3 regions of the Limnohabitans sp. TEGF002 genome follow, and region 2 is predicted to be linked to each of the others. Evidence: predicted binding sites of a transcription regulator. Region 2 holds the regulator's gene; each other region holds the start of a gene.
The links. The regulator FNR, encoded in region 2, switches genes on or off when oxygen is low (the NO sensors DNR and NnrR bind a similar motif). The targets are predictions, from matches to a motif close to TTGATNNNNATCAA.

Region 1: a site for FNR is predicted at 1,363-1,376, ahead of ACZ5SR_RS03595 (OmpW/AlkL family protein). Genes of this name have one in related genera too.
Region 3: a site for FNR is predicted at 1,938-1,951, ahead of ACZ5SR_RS04820 (cation-translocating P-type ATPase). Genes of this name have one in related genera too.

Annotation. Positions count from the first base shown of each region.
Region 1 is NZ_AP029224.1:707,793-711,062, forward strand. It holds gene ACZ5SR_RS03585 (TlyA family RNA methyltransferase) at 1-430, shown strand, start outside; gene metF (methylenetetrahydrofolate reductase [NAD(P)H]) at 449-1,279, shown strand; gene ACZ5SR_RS03595 (OmpW/AlkL family protein) at 1,445-2,044, shown strand; gene ACZ5SR_RS03600 (2Fe-2S iron-sulfur cluster-binding protein) at 2,117-3,220, opposite strand; gene paaD (1,2-phenylacetyl-CoA epoxidase subunit PaaD) at 3,257-3,270, opposite strand, start outside.
Region 2 is NZ_AP029224.1:1,888,998-1,892,267, forward strand. It holds gene hemN (oxygen-independent coproporphyrinogen III oxidase) at 1-1,151, opposite strand, end outside; gene fnr (fumarate/nitrate reduction transcriptional regulator Fnr) at 1,359-2,081, shown strand; gene ACZ5SR_RS09345 (hypothetical protein) at 2,119-2,355, opposite strand; gene ACZ5SR_RS09350 (nitrogen fixation protein FixH) at 2,373-2,657, opposite strand; gene ccoG (cytochrome c oxidase accessory protein CcoG) at 2,684-3,270, opposite strand, start outside.
Region 3 is NZ_AP029224.1:953,980-957,249, reverse strand. It holds gene ACZ5SR_RS04840 (ComF family protein) at 1-233, shown strand, start outside; gene trmL (tRNA (uridine(34)/cytosine(34)/5-carboxymethylaminomethyluridine(34)-2'-O)-methyltransferase TrmL) at 256-753, shown strand; gene ACZ5SR_RS04830 (MaoC family dehydratase) at 744-1,199, opposite strand; gene ACZ5SR_RS04825 (hypothetical protein) at 1,273-1,884, opposite strand; gene ACZ5SR_RS04820 (cation-translocating P-type ATPase) at 1,991-3,270, shown strand, end outside.

The DNA of each region.
Region 1 (3,270 bases), 1.2 Mb from region 2:
GCCGGGCGACGAACGCATTCCCGATGCGCTCGAGGGCTTTGATCTTGTGGTGGGCGATGTGTCGTTCATCTCACTCACGCTGGTTCTGCCGGGCGTGGTGCATTTGCTCAAGCCCACAGGCCAGTTGCTCATGTTGGTGAAACCCCAGTTTGAATTGCAGCCGGGCCAAGTGGGCAAGGGCGGTATCGTGAAAGACGACACGCATTTTCCGTTCATTGAAAACCGCGTGCGCACCGCCTTGACCGAGCTGGGGCTCCAAGTGACCGCTTGGCTGGACAGCCCGATTGCGGGTGGGGATGGCAACCACGAATTTTTTGTGCAAGCTTGCTGGCCTGACCCAGCAGCGGTGCTGCCTGCGCGCGAAAAAACACGCGTGGCACACGAGGCCGATCTGGCCGCCAAGGCGTATGCCAAGGCCAACGACTATTGATTTTTTGAAGGTGACGTGATGTCTGGTTTGAAGCTGCCGATCAGTCTGGAATTTTTCCCGCCCAAAACGCCCGAGGGCGCAGAAAAGTTGCGTGGTGTGCGTGAGAAGCTCTACGCCCTGAAGCCCGAGTTTTGCTCCGTCACTTACGGTGCAGGCGGCTCGACGCAAGAAGGCACTTTCTCGACTGTGAGCGCCATCTTGAGTGAAGGCGTTGCGGCCGCTTCGCACTTCTCGTGCATTGGCGCGACCAAAGCCTCGGTGCGCGCGGAGTTGGCCACCCTCAAGGCCATGGGTGTCAAGCGCCTGGTGGCTTTGCGCGGCGACTTGCCCAGCGGCTACGGTGCGGGCGGTGAATTTCATTACGCCAGCGATTTGGTGGCCTTCATCCGGGCTGAGACCGGTGACGATTTCCACATCGAAGTGGCGGCCTACCCCGAGATTCACCCGCAAGCCAAGTCGCCAGAGTCTGACTTGCAAGCCTTTGCCACCAAGGTAAAGGCGGGCGCCAACTCGGCCATCACGCAATACTTCTACAACAGCGACGCGTATTTCCGCTTCGTGGACGATGCCTACAAACTGGGTGTGGATGTGCCCGTGGTACCAGGCATCATGCCGATCACCAGTTCCTCGCAGTTGCTGCGTTTTTCGGATGCCTGCGGCGCTGAAATTCCGCGCTGGATCAGGCTGCGCCTGCAGGCTTATGGCGATGATGTTGAGTCGATCAAGGCTTTTGGTTTGGATGTGGTGAGTGATTTGTGCGAGCAACTTGTCAACGGCGGTGTGCCAGCCATCCATTTCTACACGATGAACCAGAGTGCTGCCACAGCAGAAATCTGTCGTCGGTTGTGAAACGCACAAAGCCCTGAGTGCTTTGCAATGGGATTGACGCAACACAATTGCGCTTGAAATCTGGTGTTGCCTTGCCGCGGAGTTTGACCCCGCTCAAACCAATGCGGGTGGTTTGAACTTCCAATGAAGTTGAGCAAAAAGCTCTTCGTTCATAAGGAAGTCAACATGAAAAAACTAACCATCGTTGCAGCCGTGTTGGTTGCGTGCTCTGCCACTGCCGCCATGGCTCAAGCTTCAGGCGAAGGCCCTTGGATGGTGCGCGCCCGCGCTGTGCACTTGGATATGGCCAACAAAGATGGCACAGGATTGGGCCTGTCGGTCAACAACAAGACCATTCCGGAAGTGGATGTCAGCTACTTTTTCACGCCGAACATGGCGGCGGAACTGGTTCTGACGGTGCCCCAAAAACAGACGGTTTCGTTGGGTGGGACATCGATTGGCACTTTCAAACATTTGCCGCCAAGTTTGCTGCTGCAGTACCACTTCACCGGTTTGAGTGGCTACAAGCCCTATATCGGAGCAGGCGTGAATTACACCCGCCTCACCAGCGTCAATTTGCTCGGCGGAGGGGCTGATCTGGAGGACGACAGCTGGGGTGGTGCACTCCAAGTTGGCATGGACTTTCCGCTGGATAAAAACTGGTCGTTGAACTTCGATGTGAAAAAGCTTTATATCCGCTCCAATGTCTTTGTCGGCGGCGTCAACCAGGGCACCCTGAAGCTAGACCCTCTCTTGGTGGGGCTGGGATTGGGTTACCGCTTTTGACGGGCTTGCGTCAGCCATAAAAAAAACGCCCTGCGCAGCAGGGCGTTTTCGCTGTTGACCTCCCAATGGGTTTCAGCGCTCGTCGAAACTGATCACCACGCGCGCGCTGGTGGGGCGTGCCTGGCAAGACAAGATGAAGCCTTGTTCGACTTCGGGTTTTTCGAGGGTGAAGTTTTTCTCCATCTCGGTCGAGCCTTCCATGACTTTGCAGCGGCAGGTGCAGCAAACCCCGGCTTTGCACGAATATGGCAGGTCCAGACCCAGGGACAAGGCGATGTCCAGGATCTTTTCGTTGCGGTTCATCGGCATGTCGTAGGGCTTGCCGTCCAACACCACCGTCAGCTGTACTTCGCCAGTTTCGCGTGTGGCCGCGTGGCCCAGCACAGCTTGGCTGCGTTGCTCGGGGCTGAGCGCATCGAGTGTGGGAGAGCTGAAGCGCTCGGTGCGGATGCGTTCGGCTTTCACGCCAGCCGTCAGCAGCGCTTGCTCAGTGGCTTCGATCATGGCTTCTGGCCCGCAGACAAACACCTCGTCCATGCTGCCCACCGGCAAAAACGCGTCGATGATGGCTTGCACTTTGGCCGCATCAATGCGGCCTTCGAGCAGAGGCACTTCTTGCGCTTGGCGCGACAAGATGTGAATCAGTGTCAGGCGCGAGGGGTAGCGGTCTTTCAGGTCCTGCAAGGCTTCGTTGAACATGACGCTGTCCATGCGGCGGTTGCCGTAGACCAAGGTGAATTTGCTCTCTGGCTGCTCTTCCAGTGTGCTCGACAAGATGGACAGGATGGGTGTGATGCCCGATCCAGCGGCAAAGCCCACGCGGTGAATGGCGCGAGGGCGCTGCACCACAAAGCGACCATCGGGTGGCATCACGCGCAGGCTGTCGCCCGCTTGGAGTTGGGTAGACGCCCAGTTGGAGAACACGCCTCCTTCCACCGGGCGGATGCCCACTTCGAGCACGCCTTGTTTTTGCAGCTGGCTGCGGGCCGAGCTGATGGAGTAACTGCGTCGCACGTCGGCGCCGTCGATGTCGGCACGCAGGGTCAGGAACTGGCCCGGCTGGAAGTCGAAGCTGCTGCGCAGATCCGTGGGCACGTTCAGCGTGATGGCCACGGCACCGGCCGCTTCCGGGTTGATGCGAGCGATGGTGAGGTCATGAAATCGGGGTGCGGACATGGCTTGAGGCTCTTGAGCTGAGTGGCTTGGGGCCGCTCAGTAAGGTTTGA
Region 2 (3,270 bases):
CCTTGGCACATGAGCGCCATGATGACCGAGCGACGGATCAGGTCGTCGCGCGTGAGCGCCAAGCCCCGCACCACCGGCAAATGGCCTTGGTCAAGCAGATCGACGTACTCTTCCATGGTCTTGGCGTTCTGGCTGTAGGTCGAGCCAATGCGGCCAATCGAAGACACGCCCAGCGCAATCAGATCGCAATCGGCCTGCGTGCTGTAGCCCTGAAAATTGCGGTGCAAACGCCCCTGTCGTTTGGCCACAGCCAGAGCGTCATCGGGCAAAGCGAAGTGGTCCATGCCGATGTAGACATAGCCCGCATCGGTCAGCGCGTCGAGCGAGCGCGAGAGCATCGCCACCTTGGGGGCACCTGCTGGCAGCGCTTGCGCGTGAATGCGACGTTGCGGTTTAAAACGTTCGGGCAAGTGCGCATAGGCATACAGCGCAATGCGGTCAGGACGCAGACTTTTCACCTGCTCCAGCGTGCGGTCAAAAGACTCGGGCGTTTGCAGGGGCAAGCCGTAAATCAAATCGACATTGACCGATTCAAAACCGAGTCGGCGGGACGCCTCGACCAAGGCAAACACCTGGTCTGCAGGCTGGATGCGGTGCACGGCTTTTTGCACCGCAGGGTCAAAGTCCTGAACGCCAAAACTCAGGCGGTTGAAACCCAACTCGGCCAGAAACGCCAGCCGTTGCTCATTCACGGTGCGGGGATCCACTTCGACCGAATATTCACCACCCGGCACGAATTGGAAGTGCTCACGCAGCATGGCCATGAGTTGGCCTAACTCCTCGTCGCTCATGAAGGTGGGTGTGCCGCCGCCCAGATGCAATTGACTGACCGACTGGCCGCGCCCCAAATGGCGGGTGTGCAACTCGACCTCTTTGCGAAGGTAACGCAAATATTCCGTAGTCCGCTCTTTGTGTTTGGTGATGATTTTGTTGCAGGCGCAGTAATAGCAAAGCGATTCGCAAAACGGAATGTGCACATACAGCGACAGCGGTACTTGCTTGCCCACCGGGCCCGATTGGCGCTGTTTCAAGGCTTGCACGTAATCGGCCTCTCCAAAGGCTTCGACAAAGCGATCGGCTGTGGGGTAAGAGGTGTAGCGCGGGCCGGGCACGTCAAAGCGAGCCAGCAATTGCGGTGAGATGACGGACATGTGTCTGCCCCTTAATTCGAATGTAAACAGAACAAGGCCTCACTTTGCCTGCTTGCATCTGCTCATGTGTTGACTCAGGTCAAACCCTTTACCGGTTTTCGGGGATTTCTGGCAAGGACCGGGTATACCCTCAAATTCAGCGCTTGATTCGGTATAAGCTCAAGTCTTGATCCAAGGCAAATCCATTGCTCAACCAAGAGATAAACCATGAATCCCCAAGCCATCAAAGTCGCCTGCTCCAACTGCAATTTGCGCGAATTGTGCATGCCCATGGGCCTGAGCGACCATGACCTCAACCGCCTCGATGACCTCGTGGCCGTGCGCCGCAAAATCAAACGTGGCGACACCCTGTTCACTAACGGTGAAAAGTTCACGTCGCTCTACGCCATCCGCACCGGCTTCTTCAAAACCTGTCTGGCCACCGAAGACGGGCGCGATCAGGTCACGGGCTTTCAAATGGCGGGCGAGATCATTGGGCTGGACGGCATCGTGAACGACCAGCACAGCTGCGATGCGGTGGCACTCGAAGACGCCGAAGTCTGTGTCATGCCCTTTGACCGAATCGAAGAAATCTCGCGCGAAGTCACCGCTTTGCAGCACCACGTGCACAAGATCATGAGCCGAGAGATCGTGCGCGAGCATGGCGTGATGTTGCTTTTGGGCAGCATGCGGGCCGAAGAACGACTGGCCGCTTTTTTGCTGAATCTGGTGCAACGTTTGCACGCCCGAGGTTTCTCACAGTCCGAGCTGGTGCTGCGCATGACGCGCGAAGAAATTGGCAGCTACCTGGGCCTGAAGCTCGAAACCGTGAGCCGTACGTTTTCGAAGTTTGTGGAAGACGGCACCGTGGAAGTCAAGCAGCGCCACGTGCGCATTCTGGACACCGAGGGACTGCAGCGGCTGGTGAACAACACCTCACATTGCCACTGAGCCCTAGGCTCAAGCACTGAACAGGTGGTTCGGTGTCTTAACGGTTCACTTCAGCCGAGGACAGACCCAGCAGCGCAGTCAATGCGCTGGACACGATGGCCAAGGCCCAAAACGCAAAAAAGGCCAGCGTGTAAATTGCTTGCCTGGACAGGTCCAGGTCTTGCCCGAACCAATGCAGGTCGTGCGGATCCACAAACGCGAAGACCAAAACTTCCAGCAGTCCCGCCACCAAAAAAGCAGGCCAGGTGATCCACATCCAGCGTTGAGCGAGCATGGTGTCTCCTTTCGGAATCAGGGTTTGGTGGGTTCAGCAGCAGGCGCTTGCAGCGCAGCAGGCAACTCGCCCGTGGCCACATGGTTGCGTCCTTGCATGGCGGGGACATGGGTGATGCCCTGGCGCTCTTGCATGGCGGTGCGTGGCGTGACGTTGAGCACCGGATCGGGGTTGGTCGCGGCAATGTAGAACGTGATGAAACCAGCCACCACCACCACGGCGGGGCCACCAATGACCATCCACACCAATCCAAAACGCCACCAGGGTTGCCCCTCTTTGCTCACATTCAGAACCTTGTTCATGGCTGTCTTTCAAAAATAGGGGTCACTCAACGAGGGACCAGAAACACGGTTTTTTCGCTCAGCTGACCGACCGATTGGCCATCTGTCGATCGGGACTCGATGTGGAAATGGATCGGGTGCGAACCTGCGGGCGCTGCGTCGTAGGGCACTTGCAATCGCACGGACACCCATCGAGACTCGGTGGCCCCCACCTCCACCATCGGCTCAGTGGCCAGGGCCAGGCCCGGCAGACCCTCGACTTGCAACTGGAAAGTCAAGTTCTGCTCTGCCGCATTCATGATTTGCAAGCGGTACACGTTTTCAATTTTGCCGCCCACCACAATGCGGGCCATGGTGGCGCGGTCGCGCACGATGTCCACCTTGAACGGGTCTCGGTTCCACAAGGACACGCCAACACCAATGATGATGGCCCACAGCACAGTGGTGTAGACCAACACGCGAGGTCGGAAAATGCGCCGCAGCGTTTGCGCCCAGGCCCAGCCCTTGTCCATGGCGTTTTGCGTGGAGAACTTGATCAAGCCCCGCTCGTAGCCCACCTTGTCCATCACAGTGTCACACACGTCCACACAGGCGCCACAGCCAATGCATTCGTACTGCAAACCTTTGCGGATGT
Region 3 (3,270 bases), 940 kb from region 2:
CGCCCTCGCAGCGCACCTTGCCGCGGACCGAGCGGCTGGCCAACTTGGTAGGGGCTTTTGCGGTAGAGCCTTTGCGGGCCCCACAGTTACGCGGCAAGAAGGTGGTGCTGATCGACGACGTGATGACCAGCGGTGCATCCTTGCACACGGCAGCGCGGGTGCTGCGCGAGGCAGGGGCGGCGCAGGTCAGCGCCCTGGTGCTGGCACGCACCGAGGCAGGGGGCGACGCCTGAAGGCCAAGGCACAATACCGGCCATGTTCCATATCGTCCTGGTTGAGCCTGAAATCCCGCCGAACACCGGCAACGTCATCCGCCTGGCGGCCAACACCGGCTGCACACTGCATCTGGTCGAACCATTGGGTTTTTCGATGGACGACAAGCACATGCGCCGCGCAGGCCTGGATTACCACGAGTACGCCGATTTGCGCCGCCATGCGGACTGGGCTTCATTTCTGGCACAAGAAAAACCCGACCCCGAGCGCATGTTTGCCCTGACCACGCGCGGCAGCCGCGCCGCCCACGGCGTGGCTTTTGCGCCAGGCGACTGGTTGGTGTTTGGTTCAGAAACGCGGGGTCTGTCACCCGAGTTGCGCGAAAAATTCGCACCAGCACAACGCATCAAGCTGCCCATGCGCGAAGGCCAACGCAGCCTGAACTTGTCGAACGCGGTGGCAGTCACCGTGTTCGAGGCCTGGCGACAAAACGGCTTTGCTGGGACCAGCCCGGCACCAAACCTTCCGACTCAGGCGTAAATACGCACCAGCGACTCGGCCGCACACACCGGTTTGTCGCTGCCCTCGCGCTCGACTGTCACGTTCCACTGCAGCTGCAGACCATTGCCCTCAATGGGCGTGGCCGAATGCAAATGCAGGTGCGCCCGCAAACGGCTGCCCACGGGCACCGGCGCCATGAAACGGACTTTGTTCAGGCCGTAATTGACACCCATGCTTTTGGCACTGATCTGAATGGTTTTGTCAAAGAACTGCGACAGCAAAGACAAGGTCAAAAAACCATGCGCGATGGGCGCACCAAAGGGGCCTTGCTTGGCCCTCTCCACGTCGACGTGGATCCACTGGTGATCACCTGTGGCCTCGGCGAACTGGTTGACCTGTTGTTGGGTGATGGTCACCCATTCGGTGGCGGCCACATCCTGGCCGACACAAGCGGCCAATTCGGCCAAGTTTGCAAATGTTTTCATGGCCCTGACTTTATTCACCTGTGCGCCTTCCAGGTGTCGATGACGTGACACAGTCCGATTCACCCCATCGGGCTCAGGCAGGAGGTGCTGCCTCCTTGGCGCACATCTGCCGAAGCTCTTCACGCAAACGGGCCAATTCGGCACGGTAGTTTTCGGCATCGCCGTAATCGGCAAAGCCGTGGTAGTGCGCATGCGCCTGCATTCTGCGTCGGGCGTGCTTGATGGGGCACCAGTATTTTTCGGTCAGTGCCACCACCTCTCGGCCATAAGCCATCAGGCCGTTGCCATAGGAGCAGTACGCGCAGTTGATTTTCTCCAACCAATTCAAATAGGCCAGGTGCGTGCGGTCGTACACAAAATACCCCGAGCGCTTGACCCGGGGAATGCCACACAAAGGGAAACACACCCATTGGTAGAGCGTGATGAAGGCGTCCAGCATCAGCATGGGCAACAGCACCGGGTAAATGAAGGGCACGCACAGCACATGCCGCCAATCGGCCGTGAGCACATAACCGAGCAAACCGGCCTTGAAGCGCTTTTGTTGTGCCAACACCTCTTTTTCAAAGCGCACCTTGTGCTCTTCAAAATCGGCTTGCCACTGCTGGCGACGGCTTTTGGCTTCTTGCTCAATGGCCGCTTCCAGTTGCTGGATACGGTCCAGAAATTCCTGAATTTGGGGGTTCATGGGGTTTCCTTCATCAGGCGTGGGCAGACATTGAGCGGCATCGTGGGCTGGCATTGACGGCGGTCAACACTTGCATGGCTGAGTGCTCACAAACTGGGCGATGACCATGGCAGCTCAGCAACCACTCGACCACCTTACCACCGCCCACGGGCTGACAACAGCTGAGGCCCGCACACGGTTGGCCAAAGAGGGACCCAACGAGGTGACGAAAGGCGCGCGTCGCTCCGTGTGGCGACGCTTGGCCGACACATTGCGCCAGCCCATGTTCGCATTGCTGGTCACTGCGGCGCTGTTGTACATACTGCTGGGCGACCTGACCGAAGGACTGACGCTGTCGGTGTTTGTGTTGGCCGTGCTGGTGCTCAGCTTTTACCAAGAAGGCCGCTCCGAGGCAGCCATCGAAGCCCTGCGACAGCTCACGCAAGCGCAAGCCCTTGTGCTGAGGGATGGACAAATGCAACAGGTTCCGGCCAGCGAAGTCGTGGTTGGGGACTGCTTGCTGCTGTCGGAAGGCGACCGTGTGGCCGCAGACGGCTGGCTGCTGCAGGCCAACAACCTGCAATTGGACGAATCCCTGTTGACTGGGGAATCGGTGACCGTAGACAAGCACCCCTTGGAGCCGCTGCCGGGCAGCGATTTGTCCATCAAACCCCCAACAGCCTCCTGTGTGCATGGCGGCACATTTGTGGTGCGCGGCAGCGGGCAACTGCGGGTTACCGCCACCGGCGTGCGCAGCCAGATCGGACAGATTGGCGTGGCCTTGAATCAGGTACACGAAGCCGACACGCCCTTACAGCAACAAACCGCACGACTGGTCCGGGTGCTGGCCAGTCTGGTGGGCGTACTGTGCGTGGTGATGGTGCTGACCCTGGGCTGGCGCAACGGTCAATGGGTGCCGGCTTTGCTGTCGGGCATCGCGTTGGCCATGGCCATCCTGCCCGAAGAATATTCCGTGGTCCTCACGCTGTTTCCGGCCATGGGAGCGCGTCGCCTGACGCGTGAAGGCGTGCTCACCCGGCACATCAATGCGATCGAAACCCTGGGCGCGATCAGCGTGCTGTGCACCGACAAAACCGGCACCCTGACGCAAAACCGCATGACCGTGACGGCGCTGGCCGTGCCCGTTACGGTAGGCAGCGCTGAGCCGGACGACACCCTGCTCTGGCACACACCAGCCCCAGGCCAAGCCACCGCTTCACCGACTCTCGCGCTGCCCCTGCCAGAAGCTTTTCACCCCTTGATTGAACACGCGATTTTGGCCAGTGCCCCCACGCCCTTTGACCCTATGGAAACCGCCTTCCACGCCATGGGACAGCACCATTTGAATGGGGGAAATCGGGCATTCGGCTCAGGCCAACTGGTGCACAGCTACGCACTGAGCCCCAG